Regions from separate parts of the Desulfogranum marinum genome, predicted to be linked through region 2. Evidence: riboswitches for the same ligand, from Rfam matches in the RefSeq annotation. Region 2 holds a riboswitch; the other holds the start of a gene.
What was found. Region 2 has a riboswitch for cobalamin ahead of trpD (anthranilate phosphoribosyltransferase). Riboswitches for the same ligand answer to the same signal wherever they lie in the genome.

Region 1 (10,479 bases), on a different contig from region 2:
AAATCAGCACCAATGGAAAAGGCGAACATGATTCTGGGTGCTATTTCATCGATGGTGAGTCCTCGTTCCTGCATGGCTCGGACGTACTCAACAGCCGTTGCCATAGCATAGGCCACTTCCTGTACAGCATTGCCGCCACTACGCTGATAAGGGTCAACATGAACAGCAATAGTTTGTAACTCGGGAGCATTGGCCAGGCCCCAATGGGTTACTTGTGCCATTTCATCATAGGCTTGGGAAAGTGGAAGAGGTAGCGATCCCTGCACAGCAAGATAACTTAACGGATCAACAGCAATACAGCCTGTGAGCTTTTGTGGATTCGTACCCTGTTTTTTCAGATGTGCTGCCAGCAACGCGGTCATCCCGACTCCTGAAAATCCACAGTGCAGTTGCATCGGTATAGCAGTGAAATCAATGTCCTTGAAAGCCTTTTCAAAATCTGCCATCGTAGCAATAGAAAGCCCATCTTTGCCCACATCTTCAGCAGCAGCCTTGTCTGGATTGATTCCTTTGCAGGTGGCATTGTCAAAGATTACATTGAGTGCATTCTGCCCGCGACCGAGGTCGTTAAGGGCTGCTGCGTTAAATTCTTCAGGGTCTGAGTCGGTAATTTCCTGGGCAATCTCCCAGGGATTGACAACGCTTGCTGATGCAGAGGTCCCACGCACATACGGTAATTGCCCGGGTAAGGTGTTTACAAAATCGAGTTTGTCCAAGTCATGCTGGAAATACATCGGTTGGATATCAATCCCTTCGTAGGTCTTTTTTACCAGTACCTTATCAAATGGTTTACCCTTGAGCTGTTTATCAACCGCCTCTAGCCAGTCCGCATGGGTGTGAGCAGGAAAAGCCTGTAAGATATCTAAAGCCTCACTCATTTCTATCTCCTATTCCATTGTTGGATGGTTCGAAAAAAAACAAAAAAAAATCCCCCAGCTCTTTAAAAAAGAGCTGGGGGATTGCGCCCAGTTTACTTCATCACCCCAAATAAACTGCTACATGCTTCAACAGTTTACATCATGCAAATACGGTTTCCTCGCCGTTTGCCCTGATAGAAAAGTCAATGGTAGGTCTTCTGGCTTCCGGATCATCCTACTCGCTACGTCTTCCCAACCATAAACGGCCAGTGACATTCTGCAGCTTTCGTCCTCGGTTACAGCGGCGGGACCACAACGGATTTGCACCGTTTTCCCTTTTAAGCCCGATGGTTACATCAAGCACCAATACTTTGTATGTATGCTATGTTTCTTAGATTAAATTTTAAGAGGTGTCAAGTAAGTTCGATTAACTGGAAATAATAGTTGTAATATGATGTGTTGAGATTGAGTTTAATACAGGGTGATTATTGAGACAAACCAACAGGTATTTAATATTATTTCTTTTGTTTCTAAAAGTTATCATGGAAGCACAACTGCCAATATTTTGTGTTGACAAATTCGAGTGGCTCTATTTAGAGTGCACTTCTACCTGGTGCTTCTCATAGGGAGGAGCGGTAAGAGGGAATCCGGTTTAAATCCGGAACTGTCCCGCAGCGGTGAATGGAAACGACCGCCGTCATTGAGCACTGATTCGTGTAAGGATTGGGAAGCGACGGCCAGTAGGGACGTAGAATGATGTCCATGAGTCCGAAGACCTGCCAGGTTTATTCATGCTTGCCAATCTGGTGCAAGCGGACCTTCGCGGAAAGGAGACAAACATGTATGATGGTTCCCCGGCAGCGGCAGCTGTCTCCCCTGAGCTGTTTTTCCAACATATCCGTAAACGCAACGGTATCGTAACCCCCTTTCAGGCCGAGAAAATTACTGGCGCCATTTTAAAAGCCGCCCAGGCAACTGGCGAATTCGATCAACCGGAAGCACGAAGGTTGACTGTTTGGGTACTAGGACTTGCAAAGGCATTGGTAGAAAACGAAATTCCCGAAGTCGAGTCCATTCAGGATCTGGTGGAAGAGGTCCTGTTAAGTTCTCCTCATAAAAAAACCGCAAAAGCGTATATTTTATATCGGGAGCAGCGTAGCCTGGCCCGTAAGCTGGCAGAAGAGGCAGATGTAAGAATTATTGATCAGTATCTGGAGCGATTAGACTGGAAAATAGAGGAAAACTCGAATATGAGCTATTCTCTTCAGGGGTTGAATCACTATATTTCCAGTGAAATCAGTAAAACATACTGGCTCAATGCCATCTATCCGCCGGAGGTGCGTGCAGCGCATGAAGCAGGCGATCTCCATTTGCATGACCTCAGTCTGTTGTCAACCTACTGTGTAGGATGGGATTTGCAGGACCTGCTGCGTCAGGGATTTTGCGGAGTAAGCGGCAAGGCCGTGTCGATGCCAGCCAGGCATTTTCGTTCAGCGCTTGGACAGGTAGTAAACTTTTTCTATACTCTACAGGGAGAGGCAGCCGGTGCGCAGGCCTTTTCCAGCTTTGATACTCTGTTGGCTCCCTTTGTCCGTTACGATGGCCTTGAGTTCGCTGATGTTAAACAGGCCATTCAGGAGTTCGTTTTTAACCTGAATGTCCCCACCAGGGTCGGTTTTCAAACACCATTTACGAATTTGACCATGGACCTGCAGCCTCCAGCAACCATTGCTGACCAGCCGGTTATTATCGGCGGAGTGCTTCAGGAGGCAACGTATGGTGATTTCCAGGCGGAAATGACCATGATTAACCAGGCCTTTCTGGAGGTAATGGGGGAGGGGGATGCCCAGGGGCGGGTGTTTACCTTTCCCATTCCCACCTACAATATTGCCGCTGATTTTGATTGGGACAACAGGGAGCTCGATGTTTTATGGGAGACAACGGCAAAATATGGGATTCCCTATTTTGCCAATTATGTAAATTCAGATCTTTCCCCGGAAGATGCCCGTTCCATGTGCTGCCGGCTACGGCTCGACACTCGCGAGTTAGCCAAGCGTGGTGGTGGCCTATTTGGTGCCAATCCTCTGACCGGTAGTATTGGCGTGGTAACGATCAATCTGACGGCGCTTGGCTACCAGGCAACCTGGGAAGGTGACTTCTTCACTCGACTCGATCGTCTGCTGGATATTGCCAAGACAAGCCTTGAGGTAAAGCGAAAGGTTCTGGAAGATTTCACCAGTAAGGGATTGTACCCTTATACTCGTTTTTATTTGCGACAGGTACATGAACAGTCTTCCTCATACTGGAGCAATCATTTTTCCACCATTGGTATTATCGGCGGCAACGAGGCATGTCTCAACCTGTTTCAGCAGGATATTGGTACAGATAAAGGAAGAGCATTTGCAGAGCGGGTGCTTGACCATATACGCGATCGTTTGGTCGCTTTCCAGGAAGAGACTGGTAACTTGTATAACCTTGAAGCCACTCCGGCTGAAGGTACTGGTTACCGGCTGGCCAGAATCGATCAAAAGCGATTTCCCAACATGCGATGTACTCTTACCGATGAAACCGATGAGGTGCCACTGTATACCAACTCAACCCAATTGCCGATAAACTATAGTGAAGATGTATTCCAGGTGTTTGACCTTCAAGACACACTACAGACAAAGTATACTGGTGGGACTGTGCTCCATGTTTTCCTCGGAGAAGCTGTGGCGGACAAGGAGGCATTAAAAACATTTGTTCGTACTGTTTGCTCCAGGTACCAGCTTCCTTACTTTACTATCTCTCCCTCTTTTTCTATCTGTCCTACCCATGGCTACCTGAATGGTGAGCAGGAAAAGTGTGAACACTGCGGAGAAAAAACAGAGATTTATTCAAGGGTGGTTGGCTATATGCGACCCATTGGTCAGTGGAATAAAGGCAAACGTGCTGAATTCGGCAAAAGACGTCATTTCCACGTGGAGGCGCAGCCATGTTGATAGGTGGTTTTCAGTCGTTTACCCTCAGCGATTATCCTGGGAAGCCGGCAGCAATAATTTTTACCCGGGGATGTAATTTTAAATGTCCCTACTGCCATAATCAGCATTTATTAAGGATGTCCGAACAACACTCCCCCTCTATGGAAGAAGGTGTCCTTGGTTTTATGGAAAAGTCTACTGGAATGCTCGAAGGACTGGTCGTAACGGGTGGAGAACCTACTCTGCAACCGGATTTAATGCGCTTTGTGTCGGCAATAAAAGCACTGGGATTTGCGGTGAAGCTGGACACCAATGGAAGCAATCCGCAATGTTTGCGGGAACTGTTGGACAACAACTTAATCGACTATGTTGCTATGGATGTGAAAGCACCTTTTAGTAAATATAGCCAATTGTGTGGTATTGCCGTTGATACAGAAGCTATACGTGAATCCGTCGATGTTATCGTTTCGAGTGGTAAGGATCACCATTTCAGAACCACAGTCTACCCCGCATTGCTTGGTGAAGAAGATATCCAGGAGATTACCTCGTCTATTCCAGAGACTTCGCGTTATGTAATCCAAAAGTATAGACCGGTGCCTGAAGCAGCGTAAAGAATTGGAAACAATATAGGCTAACCTTTGGGTACCACAGGTTAGCCTATGTACGCACACTCAATCGGAGTTTGTTCCGTTTACAACAAGATCGTCACTGTTAGTTTTCTACAGCAACAAGAGAAAGGGAAAGAGATTTTTCCAGTGCCTGAATCTTGTCCAATGTTTCTTGTTCAACCAGCGCCGGCTTAATGTCTTTGCAGGAGAAAGAAAGCAGAGGCTTACCAATTTCTTTTTCAAGTTTTTGAATTGCATTCAGGGCGTCATTGTTTAATTCTGAGTAGCTACAAAGCATGATATTCTCCGGTTGGGTTTGGCAGATAAGATTTTATTCTACGCTTACATTATTTACACATGGAGACAATAATGCAACGGGAAGAAATCTGGAGTGGAGTGGGAGGTAAAAACTACTGATTTGTGATTGAGCGGAGATAAGTACGAAGGTTTATCTTGCTGTGTGTGAGATTAAGCTTTTTACGGATATTTTTTCGATGAAATTCAATTGCATCAACGGAGCACCCTTGGATACTTGCTATTTCTTTGGTTGTGCGTCCGTCGCGGATTAATGTTGCTATCTGTACCTCACTGGGCGTTAACTGCAATTGAAGGGCGGAAAAATGTGCAACTAAAGGAGAGATAATTTTTTCCAGGCTGGAACGGATAACTTCTGTCCACATATGTTGTTGCTGGTTTAAAGGGCTGGATTGTAACATTTTCAAGTAGGGGAAGAGCTGTTCCTTGATGTTGCATACCAAATTGTTTTCCATTTCCTCCTTATCTTTGTCTCTTTGGTTTAACAGTACTTTTAGGGCTATATTGGTTTCTTCCAAGTGCTCTTTTTGAATTTCAAGCTCTTTTTCCCGATTTTTTAATGCTTCTTTTTGCTGCACAAGTTTTTTTTCCATGAGTTTCAGGGCTGTAATATTTTCATGGCTGACAACAATGCGGAGTTCATCCTCGAATCGGAGTCGGGTTGCGCGCATATAAAACCACCGTTCTTCTTCGGGCGAATGGCAGGGATATTCAATAACGAACTCGTCAATACTGCCATTTATCAATGCCGTAATACCCAAAAATACTCTGTCAGCTTCCTTGGAAGAGGTTCCAAAAGATGAACTGCATACCTGCAAATAGTTTATCCCGGTCATGTCGGGTCGCATTTTCAGGTCATTGCTTTGCGCAAATTTTTTCCAGGCCGCATTGGTGTCGAGAATTTTTCCTTTCATATCCAGGATAGCGACGTGGGCGGAAAGGGAATCGAGAACGTTGCGGGCAAATTCAGCGCTTACTAGTGGGTCAGGTTTGCTGTTCATGAAGACAATTCGTAGAGGTTGGGATGGCGATAGTATTTTTTTTAAGGGTATCATAGCGGTCGCATGAGCCCAAGATAAGCACTCTGAGTGTGAAGATAATATACTCTGATATATGATGCCTCCCTCTTCACAAAGTATACGCCTGATAGGGCGTTACTGTAATTTGAAATGGACCGGAACGATCACCTCGCCTACCACCGGGATACCATCTCTGGTTGCCGGAACAAAATGCCACTTCTGTACAGCTTTGAGCGCTGCTTTGTCGAGTAATGGATAGCCACTGGTTTGCTGGAGATCAATGTGACTGGGAGAGCCATCCTCAAGGACCAGAACTTTGATCATGACTACTCCTTCCCACCCCCTTCGGCGGGCAAGCTGCGGATACACTGGTTTAGGGTTGCTTTGGTAGAGAGGGCTAGCCTGAGACGTCACCGGCGCTGCCGCTGCGTGCTGAGCGGTTTTGGCCAACTGTTTTTGGGTGGTAGGCTTGCCTGAAGCGTGATCAGGCGTGCTTTGCACCTTTTGAACCGGTTGCTGTTTGAAGTGGAGTCGTTTTTTTCTGGTCGGCGGTCGAATATGCTTTATTTTTTTTTCTCCTGCTGTTTGCAGAGTGGCGGAGGAAACTGGTGCAATATTCTCTAACTCGGGCAGCGGCGGCTCAGGCGTGGCCTCCTGCTGCGACGGAGTTGGAGATGTTTGTACTTGCTCCGCCTGTTGTTGCGTAACTGTGCAATCATCAAAGCTGATGGTAATGCTTTCTGCTCCAGGGAGTTGTGGAGCGATTTGTGTGTTTTCCGGCCAGGAGAGTAGAAGCAGCCCCCCGTGTGAGACGAGCGCGCAGAAAAGCGCACAGACTATCCTTTGCATGGTTACCCGTGATGCATTACTCCCTGCTTGCCTGCAGGGATATCTTTGTCAAGCCGCAGGCCTTCAGCTCGTCCAGTGCCTGGTAGAGTTGCTGGTAGGTGATGTTTTTTTCGGCAAAAATGAGGAGCTGGGGATTATCCTTGTCTCGGGCAATGTCGGTCAGGCGCTGGTGCAGTTCTACCTGGGTGAGGGGCTGTTGATTGAGAAAAAATTCAATGCCTGTCTTACCGTTTGTGATGGAAAGCGATATCGGACTTTCTTCGGTTGTCGTTGCCTGTGTCGATTGAGGCAGATCAAGCTGCAGCCCATGGTGCACAGCCATGGAAAGCATGGCGTAAATAAAAAAGACCAGGAGGAGAAACACGATGTCAATCAGCGGCAGCATTTCGATCCGTGCCGGTTTGTTTCGGGTGTGGACGAGTTTCATTGGAGCATACCCGGAGTTTTAAGGTGGTTTTGAGGGGCTTTTTTTGCTCCATTGCTTGCTAGTGATGTATTGTAGGGCTCCGGTTCGGTTATTCCTTTTACTTTACTGTAGACTACCTCCAGATTGGTGGCATATTTCTCCATCACATGGATGGCATTGTTTATCCGGTTGTTGAAATAATTATAAGGTATAACCGCGACAATGGCTATGCCAAGCCCTGTTGCGGTGGTAATGAGGGCCTGGGCAATACCGGCAGTAACCAGTTTGGGATCTGCTATGCCGCCGGCACCAAGCATTTTAAAGGAACTTATAATGCCAAGTACTGTGCCGAAGATGCCAAGCAGCGGTGCAATGGTGATCATGGTATCTAAAATAGGCATGTGACGACTCATGTGCTGCATCATCCGGTTGGCTTCGGCTTCCATGGCTTTGGCCATGTCGAAATCCCGGTGTAGTATGCCAACCGCAAGTACACGGACCACATGGTCTCTGCAGGGTTCTGTTTTTGTTTTACATGTCTGCCAGTCGCCTTCCTGGGCCAGACAAAGCAGTTCATCCATCAGGGGGCGGTTCCGTTTGCGATCTAGCGATGCCCAGAAAAAAAGTCGTTCCAGTACCACCGTTGTCACCGCGATGGAGCAGAGGAGTAGAGGCCACATGACCGGCCCGCCGCTTAAAAATATTTCGTATAATCTCATAGCAGATATCAGGTAGAAGATTCCGGGTGAATGAGCAGAGCTATTTGCTCTAGTGCCTCGGCAAAGGTAGTTGGAGACGGACTGCACACCAGGTCAGGATCAATGATGTGGATACGATTGTTGAGCACTGCTTTCATCCCGGAAAATTTGTACCATTTTTTCTTTTCCATGGCAGCAATACCGCTTTCCGTACCCATGATGGCAATAATGATCACATCAGGATTGTGCGCAAGCACCCGTTCGTAATTCATGGTGCCGTTTTTTTGGTTGGCTGCAATGTTAATGCCATTGCTGTATACGATATAATCGTTGGTAAAGGATCCTTTAACCGAAGAAAAAAGAGGCTGCGATCCTATTTGCAGAAAAACTTTTTGTTGGGAAAGGGCTGCATATCGGCTTGTGACCGCTTGCACTCGGTGTTGAGCCTGTTCGACTATTTCCTGTGCTTTTTTCTCCACCCCAAGCAGGTGGCCAAGCTGCAGGAACTGGTTGCAGATGGCCTTAAATGAGGAGGGTTGTTGGAACTGCACCACCCGCAGCCCCATATTTTTCATCTGCTGCAGTTGCTGCTGCTGGGTAAGCCCCGTTGCCAACACCAAATCCGGTTTGAGACTGATAATTTTTTCTAAGGAGACCTGCATTACAGAGCCGATTTTTTGTTTGTTTTTTGCAGCTGCAGGTCGAACACAATAGCTGGTATTAGCAACAAGGCGGTCGTCGGCTCCAAGCAGATAAACGTTTTCCGTATTTATCGGTCCCAGAGATATGATCCGTTGCGGAACAGAGTGGAGTGGTTTGTCAGGGCTGTTTTCTTTGGCCAGGGCAGGGGAATGCGGGGTGATGAGAGAGAACACCAAAAACGCAAATATCAAGAGGGATAAGGCCTGTTTCATGTCTAATAATAGGAGAGTATGGTCAGAGCTCTGGTTAACCTGTCTCTAAAAAAGTCGCTACATTTTTCTCTGAACGCCAGTCCTTTGAAATAGGTTGTCTTGTTGTACTCGATGGTCGGGCAATCCACAGCAATGCCCATTTCCTCAAGCATGGTTCGCCAGCTGTCGTCTGTGCCCATCAGATCGTCTTCCACATGGATTCCAGCGAGGAACATCATAGGAATGATCCTGACTTTTTTAATCGTCCTGTCCTCATGTATTCTGCTGATCTGGTTGATCACAGCTTCGTGATCAGGAACACCTTCGATTGAGGCTGCCTGGACATTGGGATACAGACCGGTGACCAATCGTTCAATACCGAGGTAAGTAGCATTGACAGGATCGGCCGCAAGGGGGGTGCCATGCAAGGCCAGCAGGTTGAGGCCGTCTTCACCAGTAAGGAAATCACTGCTAACAACCTCCAGTACCTCTTTGATAAAATCCCAGCGATGGCAAAGCGTTTCACCGACGATGATTCTGAGGCCGGGGAAATAGTTACAGGTTTCAAGTAGCTGTTGATACTCGGTTCCTGGGAAAATATGCAATGGTTGAACGATAGCCTTACGGAAACCATCGCTTTCTATCTGAGCCAGCGTTTGCTGGAGGCTTGGTAGCTGTTCCTTTTTTCTTATTATTTCAGAGGAGTATGCCCAGTAGAGCTCGTACTCAGAAAAAGAACGGTCAAGTTTTTGTTGAAAATGTTCTATTGCCACCTTGCCCTGGCTGGAGCTGCCAAAGGTAGTGATGACAAGAGCAGGTTTTTCCTTGAGTTTGGGAAGGCGCATTTTACGCCCAATATATCCTTGTTGATGCAAGGTGTATTCCTCAATTAAATGTTTTTTCGTTTTGCGCCCAGTACCGCCAGGCCTATAAAAGCGAGAACAACTACACCCGCCAGCCATTCAACCCCAGATGAGGTCATTGCCGTCGTTTCATCCTTGGTGTCCATTTTTTCCATTTTGTAGCCCTCCACAGTAGAGTCGTTTTGTTCACTTGACGCTGTTGTGTCCATCTCTGCTGCTTGGGCGGCAGATGCTTGTTCGGGTGCGCTCAGCTGCTGTTGGAGGTGCCGGCGTTTTTCCACTTGTTCATCAAGCGACGCACCGGCCATTTTTTCAATTGCTATCTTGAATGCCTCGACCATATCAGGACTTAATACCCCCGGCAGGGAGATAATAGAAACCACCATTTGGTTGAGCAAGGGATTGTTGCAGGTATGCTCGCAACAGGCGACACCTTTTTTAACCACGGAAACAGCATAAGTGGCAGCAAGTTTTTGGGTGACCTCCTTTTCCGGGTTCCAGTATGCTTTACGTATACTTTCCAGCATGCGAGAAGTGATGGATTGATGGGCCCAAGGGGAAGCCTGGTTGAAAAAGTGTTGCAGGCCCAGATCGTACTTGTCTTCCACATACACTTCATAGCTTTGCTGCCACTTGACGGCATCTATTTTCTCTGGTGTGGTTACCTGCCAGCCCCAGAGATATTCCACATAATTGGCCATTTCCCGAGCACCTGCATAGCCTTCCTTTTTCATACCCTCTATCCAGTGTGGATTAAGATACCTGCTGCGTATTTCCCTGCCCAGAGTTTTTGCAACATCCTCCACTTCTACCTGACCTGTTTGTTGTTGCCTGGTGACCATTGTTTTCGGAGTACGGCCTGAAAGGTGACGGATTGCCATGGATAATCCGCCGAGGTATTGGTAAAAGTCATCGTTATCAAGCAGGCCGTACACGTTGGATGAACGTGAGTGGAGCGCTACATCAACACCTTTGAGCTGTTCTTTGAGTAGTTGCGGGGCATCAAGTCCC
Region 2 (10,479 bases):
GGGAAGTGGAAAAACACAATAAAGAAAAATTTGCAGGATATGATGACTGGCGCCTGCCTACCATGGCCGAAGGGCTCTCGTTGATGTGCAAAGAAAAAAACAGCAAAGACCAGTATCTCCATCCCTGTTTTTCGGCAGCACAGCCGTTTGTTTTTGTCGATGCCACCCGAAAACCGGGTGGATACTGGTTTGTCGACTATAAACACGGCAGGGCATTTTGGGCCTCTGGGACTATTCCGGGTGGTTTTGGAAGATTCTGTAGAAAGGTAAAATAGAAAAAGTGTAAAAAGCAGTTGCCTGGTAGCTCTTCTCACTGCTATTATAAGGGTAATATGTTTACATTATTACCCTTTGATAGGAGTTGGGTCATTTGAAGCGGATACTAGTTGTAGATGATGAGGATCAGATTCGCACAATGCTGACACAGATGCTTTCTCAAGAAGGCTATGAAGTGCATACCGCAGAAAACGGTGAAGATGGTATGTCGCTTGTGGGCAAATATTCTTTTGACCTTGTGATTACCGATATGATTATGCCCGTGAAAGATGGGCTCAAGTTTATCATGGAATTGGTCCGGGATTATCCTGACCTCAGAATACTGGCCATTTCCGGTGGTGGCGCAATTAAGGCGGAACGCTATTTGACCATGGCCGGCTATTTAGGTGATATTGCAACCCTTGAGAAACCTTTCAAACGTGACGTCCTTCTTAGCCTGGTAAGTCAACAACTGGAAAAATAATCCATGAAATGTGCTTAACAGTCTGGATGTGGGTGCAAACCTTTAACGTTAGTTGATGGCCGCTGCCGGGGGGGAAGCCGCCGCCTTGGCGTAGCGAAGCTGCTGTTTTTTCTTGAAGCCGTAGTCAACAAGTTTTTTCACATCGCTCCACATGGTTTCGCTGCCCATGATTGCGACCACTATACGTTCCCCGTCTCGAGAAAATTGACCAACATAGGTTTGCCGGGCTGCTGATGTATAACCCGTTTTTCCGGCTTGCGTTCCCTTTACCCGCCACAGCGCTTTATTGTGATTGTAGAGCGTTTTTCCCTCAGTGGTTACAACTTTGCGTTTTTTCATCCGACGGGCAAATTCAGCATTTTGCATGGCATGTCTGAATATATTTGCCAGATCTCTTGCCGTTGACTGTTGACCCTTGGCAGTGAGTCCGGATGCTGTTTTGCAGATTGTACGCTTTGCTCCCCACAGCTTTGCTCTCAAGGTCATCATGTAAGCAAATTTTTTTTCGTTGCCGGCTATTTTTTCAGCCAATGCCACACTGGCATCGTTGGCTGAGGCGAGCAGCACTGCATTGATAAGGTCTGTAGCCAGATAGTCTTTTTTTGGATCGAGGTAGACCTTCGAACTCGGCATTCGGGATGCCTTTTGACTAACACCTACTTTTTCTCTCTTCTCTAACAATTTTAAAGCGATCGACCCTGTGAGCACCTTGATGGTGGAGGCCGGCTGGCGAGGGGTATCGGGTGATTTGGCAAAGATGGTCTCTCCGGTAACCGCATCCATTACCATCACGCACTTGGAACTGATCTGTTTGTTGATTTTTGGCAGATGGACGCGCTCCTCTTTGGTTGGGGTGCCAATTCGCCTCTTAACCGCTGTGATCTTGTATGCTTCCCCCAAGGAAATAACCGCTGAGGTTGAGTTCACTTGATTCTGGGAAGCGGTCCTTCCGAATGTCGTAGGATGACTGGGAGCAGAAATTTGCGTAGCTGCTTCGCCGGTTTGGGCGCCTGGTCTCGTCTTGGCACTGTTTTCCAGGACCGGGAGTTGCATAGCCGCAACATCCTGGACATGAAAAAGCGAACACAAGAAACAGAGAAAAAGAAAAAAAGGTATGCCTCGTTGCATGAGAATGAATCTCTTGATTTTGATCAATTGAAAAGAATTGGAATTTTAATATCGGTGTCAGTTGACTGTCAAGCCATTTGAGCCCGTTTCCTTTGAAAACTCTCATTGTTTATGGTATCAACAGTCCAAAATGACAATGGCTAAGGTCTGTATCTGGAGAATAGCATGAACGATGAAATGAAAATAGAGAACAAGGAGCATGACGGACAAATACCCGTTGATACCATCTCCACTGAAAATCTGCCAGCTATCCAGGAAAATGCGGCAACTTTAAATGAACTTATTGACATAAGCTGCAGGCGATTTCGCCATTTACCTGCTACAGGAATGGCCCTTGAGAAACCCTTAAGTTACAAGGAGTTTCATGTTCGGATTCTCAGTCTGGCGGCCTATCTCGCTTCTCTGGGAGTCAAGCGGGGTGATAGGGTGGCCATCCTCAGCGAAAATTCACATTTTTGGGGCATGGTTTATTTTGCCATTGTCAGGTTGGGAGCCCATGTCGTGCCTCTTTTTCCGGACTTGCCGGAAGCCGACGTCCATCACATCCTCAATGAAATGGAATGTGATATTATTTTTCTCACCCAGAGACAAATAGAAAAAATTTATGATCTCAAAAAAGAGCTTAGCACAGTTGTAACCCTTGATGATTATATCGATGATACCGGGCTCATTACCCTGCAGACATTTAGTAGCTTTTTAGACAAGGCACTCGACCAGTTCGCAGCTGAGGCGGAAAACGAAACGTTAACTTTTCCAGTAGTTAAGGCCGAAGATATTGCCTCTGTTTTGTATACTTCCGGGACTTCCGGCTTTTCCAAGGCCGTGGTACTCAGTCACGAAAATTTGTGTTCCAATGCGTATTCGGCCAGTGGTGTTATGGATATTCAGGCAGAATGGGTTTTCCTTTCTGTACTACCGATTTCACATACTTATGAATTTACAACTGGTTTCCTGCTGCCCCTGTTGACCGGCGGACGTGTTGTGTATGCTGGGAAAACGCCGACTCCTGCAATTTTACAGCGAATTTGTGCAAAAGAGCGGCCCCATGTGATGCTGGTCGTGCCGCTGGTTATCGAAAAAATATTCAAGAAACGGGTGGTTCCAGCGGTTGAGAAGAGCAAGATGCTCTCTTTTGCCTGCCGATTTAATATAGGCAGAAAAATGGTGTATAAAAAAATCGGCAGCAAACTCACCGACTTTTTCGGTGGAAGGCTGCAGCTCATGGGTATTGGCGGGGCTGCCCTTAATCCTGAGGTCGAGACTTTTCTGCGCGATGCAGGCTTTCCCTTTTTGGTTGGCTACGGGTTAACCGAAGCCTCTCCATTGCTTGCCGGCGGCCCCCATGGTGACAAGACCGTCAACCTGGGATCGGTTGGTAAGCCGGTGCCAAGGGTGGAAGTTCGTATTGATGAAGGCCGTTTTGAAGATGGTATTGGTGAAGTTCAGGCAAGAGGTCCCAATATTATGCAGGGCTATCTGAATGATCCTGAAGCAACCCAGGCCACTTTTACAGAAGATGGTTGGCTGAAAACCGGCGATTTAGGTTTTTTAGACAGCGAGGGGAATCTGTACATTAAGGGGCGCTCAAAATCGGTTATAGTGCTGTCAAATGGGGAAAATGTCTATCCAGAGGCCATAGAGCATAAAGTGAATTCATGCCCCTATGTGGTTGAGTCTCTTGTTGTGGAAAATCGCGGTGTACTGGAAGTCTGGGTGTACCCGGATTATGAATTTATTGATAATAAAACTGTTGGTAAGAGTCGCACGCAGCGACATCATTTTATCTCGTCCATGTTGGAAGAGATGCGGGTAGAAGTAAATGAAAAATTGCCCCCTTCTTCAAGGCTTTCTCGCGTATTGGAGCGGCGCGAGCCGTTCATAAAAACGGCAACTCATAAAATTAAAAGATATTTGTATTCAGCAGACAATATGCATGTGTGATTCAACCAAAAATACAAAAGGAGGGGAGATGAAAAAAATTGCAGTGGTGGCAGCGGTTTTACTTGTAGGAGCGGGGGCAGCATATGGATCGGGGTGGAGGATACCTGAGCAGTCGGTCAATTCTACAGCACGCGCAGGAGCCTACGTGGCGTATACACCTGGGGCAGATGCAACGTATTATAATCCTGCAAATATGTCATGGCTTGACGACCGGGGATATCTGGAGGTAGATGCTACCTGGATACATCTTGCCTCAATTTCATATACTGACAGCAGAACCCCATCGTACAACGGTGAATCGGAAAAAGAAAATTTCTTTCTGCCAACCTTTTTTGCTGTGTCTCCCTATTACGGCGATTTCCGTGTAGGTTTTTCTTTTACCGCACCGGCAGGTTTGTCTAAGCAGTGGCATGATCCGTTTCCAAGAACCTTTGCTGAAGAGTTTACCCTTAAGGTTTTTGAGGCAAATCCAACCATATCCTATCGCTTTTGTGATCAGTTTTCCGTTGGAGTCGGCATTCGGGGGATCTATGCAGATGGCAAGGTAAAGAGCACGGGGATGACCCCCACCGGAATTGGCATAAGTCGCGATATGGACGGTGATGCCTGGGAAGCTGGTTATAATATTGCGCTGACAGCGCGTCCGGTTGAGGACCTGAACATTTCGGTTACCTACCGCTCTAAGGTTGATCTTGATGTAACCGGTACGGCAAGACTGGCTACTTCCTTGGGGCCAAGTACTTACAACGGTGATGTTGATGTTGCTATTCCTGTTCCTGCAGTTTTGGCTATTGCGGCCTCTTATACCTTTTTTGATCAACTGACCGTTGAATTGGAATATGATAGGACGTACTGGTCAGAGTATGAAACACTTGATTTCGATTATCCTGTTTCCCTCGGTAACCCTGTACTCACAGCGGTGTTTGACCAGCCTATGGCAAGAAACTGGTCAGATACGAACACCTTTCGCATGGGCATAGAGTATGATTTTAAAAATGATTTTGTGCTCATGGCTGGTTTTGCACTGGATGAAAACCCTGCGCCCAGTGAGGCCCTTGGTTTTGAGTTACCCGACTCAGATGCACAGCTTTATTCCATAGGTTTGCGCTACAAGGCGACCGAAGATATGGAGGTGGGAATTGCCTATCTCTATGATAAGAAGGACAGCCGTACAGTTACCCAGGATACCATTAACGGAACCTTTGACGATGCCGCGGCGCATCTCGTGACCATCGGATTGTCCTGGAAATTGTAAAAAAAAAATAAGATGTTACACACCGAAAAAAGGCGGAGTCAGCGATGGTTGACTTCGCCTTTTTTCTTTGTCTGGCAATCTTTTTTAGGGAGATGGAGAGGTTTAGTATCTCCAGTAGCTTGCAATTAGAGCAGGACATTGTTGGTGTGGACCGTCGTAACTAGTGGAGATGTCATGTATACTGAGACTGTATATGACTTGGTGAAAGCATTGTTTCGCCAGTATCCCTTTTATCAACAAAAGGGGGAAGGAAATGAAGAAAGCGAGCTATCCGATTATTGTGATGGCCTTGGCAATAAGTGTTTCTTTGGTCTTTAGCTCATCGTTGTTTGCGGCGACCTGCAAGGGGCAGTCCAGGTCGAAATGCGAATCAAGCAGTGATTGCAGCTGGGTAAAAAGCTATAAAACCAAGGCTGGAAAAACTGTAGACGCCTATTGCCGAGCTAAATCAGGCAAAAGTAAAAAAACTTCTGCTACTACTGATAGCAAGAAGAAAAACTCCAGCAGTAAAAAATCCAGCTCGAGCAAGACGACAAAAGATACGTCTGGTTCATAACCAGTGCTGCTGAACAGTGATTGTTCGAGGTGAAGGCGAGGTTATTTGTTATTCGCTGAAGAGTTGTACTCATTGCTGATAAACGGTGCCTTGGAAAAAGTCTTTTTCCAAGGCACCGTTTATTTTGTTACAGAGTAACGATGGAGATACCCTTGTGAATTCTTCTCCATAGCAGTGTCTGGTTATACCAATTTGCTGACGGGCCGTGGGCAAACCCGTTTGGACTTAAATAAAAGCCCTGCCGGCTGTATATATCCAGCGACTGTAACAGCCTGATGCCAGTGTTGGTGAAACCTGATACTCGTTGACCTGTAGCGCGCTCTTGTTAGACTTTGTCAACACAGCATGTTGGCATGATGTATTAATCTTGCAGTGCGACTTGCAGGTTTTGGTCGAGTTTGGCGAGGAATTCCTCGGTGCTGAGAAATGGTTGATCGCCACCAACCAGTAATGCTAAATCTTTGGTCATGGCACCGGATTCAACTGTGTCGATACATACCTTTTCCAGCGTTTCGGCAAATCGGATCACCTCCGGAGTTTCGTCATATTTGCCGCGATAGGCCAGGCCGCGGGTCCAGGCAAAGATGGAGGCAATAGGGTTGGTAGAGGTCTTGTTCCCTTTCTGGTGTTCACGATAGTGACGGGTGACGGTACCGTGGGCCGCTTCTGCTTCAACGGTTTTACCATCTTCTGTCATCAGGACCGAGGTCATGAGGCCAAGGGAGCCGAATCCCTGGGCAACAGTATCTGACTGGACATCGCCATCATAATTTTTACAAGCCCATATAAAACCACCTTCCCACTTGAGGGCGGCTGCAACCATATCATCGATCAGTCGATGCTCATAGGTAATACCGGCTTGCTGAAATTGTTCGGCAAATTCCTGCTCGTAGACTTCCTGGAAAATATCTTTAAAACGACCATCGTATTTTTTCAAGATGGTGTTCTTGGTGGAGAGGTATACCGGCCAGCCCAGGTTAAGCCCATAGTTCATGCAGGAACGGGCAAAACCGCGGATGGATGCGTCCAGGTTATACATCCCCATGGCGCAGCCGCTGTCTGGAAATTCAAACACTTTATGTTCAATTGGGGCGCTGCCGTCTGCCGGTTCAAATTTCATGGTGAGTTTCCCTGGACCGGGAACAAGAAAGTCGGTGGCGCGGTACTGATCGCCAAAGGCATGTCTGCCTATAACGATTGGCTTTTTCCATCCTGGTACAAGCCGGGGGATGTTGTTGCAGATGATGGGCTGCCGAAAGACCGTACCGCCAATGATGTTACGGATGGTACCGTTGGGTGATTTCCACATCTGTTTGAGGTCGAATTCTTCAACCCGAGCTTCATCAGGGGTGATCGTAGCACATTTTACTCCAACGCCGTATTCTTTAATTGCGTTGGCTGCGTCAACCGTAATTTGGTCGTCGGTTTCATCACGTTTTTGGATGGAGAGGTCATAATATTTAATATCCACATCCAGGTAAGGAAGAATCAGCTTTTGTTTAATAAAATCCCAGATGATTCTGGTCATTTCATCGCCATCAAGCTCAACAATCGGATTTTTAACTTTGATTTTTGCCATAAAGTCACTCCTGTAGGGTAAGGGCGTGGTAGTATACTCTGTTTGTAATTGTATGCTTATAAAGGGGCGACCGCTATGGTTGAGTTACCCCTGTTTTTATCGAACTGTTTTTTACGCTAATAATTACAGTATCCGGTTGCTTCATAACTTTTAAGAAGGATTTAAACTTAATCAAGGCGGTCTTCAATTATTAATTGTTATAAGAGGTTAGTTAAGAGCTCCTTACCCATTTAAAATACAAGATATTGTTACAATGTACATCTTCCTTTGCTGCCTTTTTTAAGGCACCCTCTGCGCAAAATTTTTTGCCTTGTCAGCAACCGATAGACCAGGATGGCGCATGATCAATACAACGGCTACATAAATATAATTAGTTGGCCAGTTGACAGCGGGTTTGAAGTAATTATCTTTTGTATGTCTTCATCTCTCCTTCATTGAAGACAGCACCCTGACCCTCCTTTCGCCCAGCACCCCTGGTCAGGGTGCTTCTTTTTATAGATTTCATAGATGGTCCTCATCGTAATACTCTCCCCCTTCATATTGTCCATAGCCGTTGATAAATAAAGGAAGTTTTGTATACTAGTGCTATTCAGGTGTTTGATACCACTTGGTAGAAGGAAAGACGGTGGGAATCCGTCACAAACCAGTCATTGCTGTATTCGAAGTCTGTAGAGGCTGCTGCTCGTGCAAGACGGGTGTGCATCTCTGTAAGGGGAGTCACTGGAGTGAGTAATCTCTGGGAAGGCCGCCTCTGCAGTATACTTCGTGAGTCAGAAAGCCTGCCTGAATATACACAGATACGTATGATCTGTGACCACAGCCAACCACTGGATTCCTGTGTTTTATCATTTCTATACAACATTAATGCAGCATTTTGCTGAAGAGTCTTTGCTGTCGCTGTCCTCTTTACCCGGTCAGGTAGTGAGAACATTGACCGAGATACAGTGATTTGCAACCAGAAGGGGGAACTGGTTATGGATATTGCCTTAAATAAGGATTTTGGAAAGGTCATTACCGGTCTGATTCGGGGAGAGAGCTTGAATGCCGAACAGGCCTGTAATGCCTTTTGGCAGGTGTTAAATAATGACATTAGTGAGATGCAGCAGGGTGCGTTTCTTGCGGCGTTGACTGCAAAAGGGGAGACAGCCGAAGAAGTTGCCGGCGGGTGGAAGGCTATCTATGAACTGGATACGACAAAGGTCTCACTCCATGGAGAGGGGCCTGTTGTTGATAATTGCGGGACAGGGATGGATACCTATAAGACTTTTAATATCAGTACTGCTGCCTCCCTGGTTGCAGCCTCAGGTGGTATTACCGTCGCCCGCCATGGTGCGCGGGGCATTACTTCCTCTTGCGGGACCGTAGATATTGCCGAGGCACTGGGGGTGGACGTAGAATGTGATGTCGCCTATGTCGCAGATGCAATCGATAAGGTCGGGGTCGGCCTGTTCAATGGCATGAGTCCTAAGGTTCACCCTATGGCGTTAGGAAGAATATTATCCCAGATCTATTTTGGTTCACCTTTAAATATTGCGGCCTCCCTGGCCAATCCTGCCTTGCCGAAGATGGCCGTTCGTGGCGTATATGCCAAGGACTTGATTCTGCCAGTTGCCAAGGTCATGCAATCGATCGGTTATACAAAGGCCACTGTAGTGTACGGCGGAATTGATGGGAGTGACAAGGGGATGGATGAGGCTTCGGTGTGCGGTACGACCTACGGTGCACGACTTATTGATGGAGAAATTAGTGAATTTACCCTTACCCCTGAGCAGTGCGGGATACAGCAGCATCGGCCAGACGCTCTTGCTGCAGATCCAGACTTGGATCAGGCAGCCCTGAAAATGGTGGAACTGCTGCATGGGAAAGGTGATCCTGCACGCAGAGATGCAGTGCTGCTTAACAGTGGTCTTCTGTTTGAGTTAACCGGTAAAGCACCATCGATCGAGCAGGGGGTGACAATGGCCAGGGAATATTTGAAGGATGGACAACCGATTGACGTTTTAACCAGGTGGGTTGCTGAACAGAATCGTGATCCGGATAAGGGAATAGCGAAATTGGATGCTCTGATACAACAGGTTTAGCCATGCAGCAGCTCTTTATTCTTAAATCAGGCACTGAGTATTTTCGTTTTACCGACACCGAGTACACACGATGCTCCCTGCAAAAGGCCAGCGTTTATCCCATGGATTGTCTGGACAAGGTAAAACAACTGCATCAACAGCTGCAAGACGACGGCATCAGTGAAGCCGCTATCTTTATCCTGACCCTTACCGAACAACCCTTTACCGAACAGGCTGGTCGCGAATAATGAAACTCTCTCTCCTCGGTCCCGGAAAGCTTCAACCTGAGCATGTTGACATAGATTCACCCTGCGATAGCGGCAATGTACGACTCAAGGTCTGTTACTGTGCCATATGCCGTACAGATGCAAAAATGTGGGAGCAAGGCCATCGGGATCTCGTCCTCCCCAGGGTACTTGGTCATGAGCTGGTTGGCATTGAAGCAAAGAGTGGCGATTGGTACACGGTGTGGCCGGGGCAAGTATGCGGTACATGCTGGTATTGCGAACATGACCGGGAAAATTTATGCGATGCAATGCGTATTACCGGGTTTCATCATGATGGCGGCTTTGCCGATACAGTCGTCGTCCCAAAAGCAAGTTTAGTGCCCGTGCCGGTGATAGGGTCTCCCCATTTGTATTGTTTTGCTGAACCGGTTGCCTGTATTTTTAATGGTTTTGCAAATTTGTCCATAGGCCGGGGCAGCAAAGTCATTATTTATGGCGGCGGTGTTCTTGGCCTCTTGGCTGCTGTGGTGGCTCGTGCAATGGGTGCTGCGCCGGTGGTGGTTGAGCGCAGTGCCGAGAAAATAGCCAAGGCGCAACCGTTAATCGAGAATACATCCATCCGGATCTGTAAGGAGACCGTGGAGAGCGACTTTGACTGCGGTATTAATGCCTGTGACAGTAGCGTGGCCTTTAGTCTTTGTCTGACAAAACTGCGCAAAGGCGGCCGGCTCGCCTATTTTTCAGGTGTGAGCAAAAAGGAAGAAATAGGGTTTAATCTCCTTAACCTGATCCACTACAAAGAATTGGAGGTATTCGGCTCCTATGGTCCACGTCGAGAGCATGTTGTCAAAGCCGTTGCCTTTTGTGCCTCCCACCAATCCCAACTTGCCGGCCTGGTTGAGGCCATTGTTTTCCCGGAAACGGTACCATCGCTGATGCCTGAAGTGCTCAGCGGCAGGTCCTTTAAATATATTATTGATTTCAACCAGTCCGT

Region 1: linked by a shared signal. The riboswitch ahead of ACHZCY_RS16100 (ribonucleoside triphosphate reductase) and the one ahead of trpD (anthranilate phosphoribosyltransferase) in region 2 are both predicted to bind cobalamin.

What each region holds. Positions count from the first base shown of each region.
Region 1 is NZ_CAXXRO010000004.1:1,667,961-1,678,439, forward strand. It holds gene ACHZCY_RS16095 (methylmalonyl-CoA mutase family protein) at 1-878, opposite strand, end outside; cobalamin riboswitch at 1,049-1,240, opposite strand; cobalamin riboswitch at 1,452-1,655, shown strand; gene ACHZCY_RS16100 (ribonucleoside triphosphate reductase) at 1,697-3,838, shown strand; gene ACHZCY_RS16105 (anaerobic ribonucleoside-triphosphate reductase activating protein) at 3,832-4,428, shown strand; gene ACHZCY_RS16110 (hypothetical protein) at 4,529-4,723, opposite strand; gene ACHZCY_RS16115 (LuxR C-terminal-related transcriptional regulator) at 4,836-5,741, opposite strand; gene ACHZCY_RS16120 (energy transducer TonB) at 5,895-6,608, opposite strand; gene ACHZCY_RS16125 (ExbD/TolR family protein) at 6,625-7,035, opposite strand; gene ACHZCY_RS16130 (MotA/TolQ/ExbB proton channel family protein) at 7,032-7,733, opposite strand; gene ACHZCY_RS16135 (ABC transporter substrate-binding protein) at 7,742-8,605, opposite strand; gene ACHZCY_RS16140 (sirohydrochlorin cobaltochelatase) at 8,629-9,450, opposite strand; gene ACHZCY_RS16145 (cobaltochelatase subunit CobN) at 9,495-10,479, opposite strand, start outside.
Region 2 is NZ_CAXXRO010000003.1:156,187-166,665, reverse strand. It holds gene ACHZCY_RS07625 (Lcl C-terminal domain-containing protein) at 1-275, shown strand, start outside; gene ACHZCY_RS07620 (response regulator) at 371-739, shown strand; gene ACHZCY_RS07615 (D-alanyl-D-alanine carboxypeptidase family protein) at 788-1,867, opposite strand; gene ACHZCY_RS07610 (AMP-binding protein) at 2,033-3,808, shown strand; gene ACHZCY_RS07605 (OmpP1/FadL family transporter) at 3,837-5,063, shown strand; gene ACHZCY_RS07600 (hypothetical protein) at 5,317-5,619, shown strand; gene ACHZCY_RS07595 (NADP-dependent isocitrate dehydrogenase) at 5,981-7,198, opposite strand; cobalamin riboswitch at 7,773-7,999, shown strand; gene trpD (anthranilate phosphoribosyltransferase) at 8,173-9,279, shown strand; gene ACHZCY_RS07585 (hypothetical protein) at 9,282-9,506, shown strand; gene cobT (nicotinate-nucleotide--dimethylbenzimidazole phosphoribosyltransferase) at 9,506-10,479, shown strand, end outside.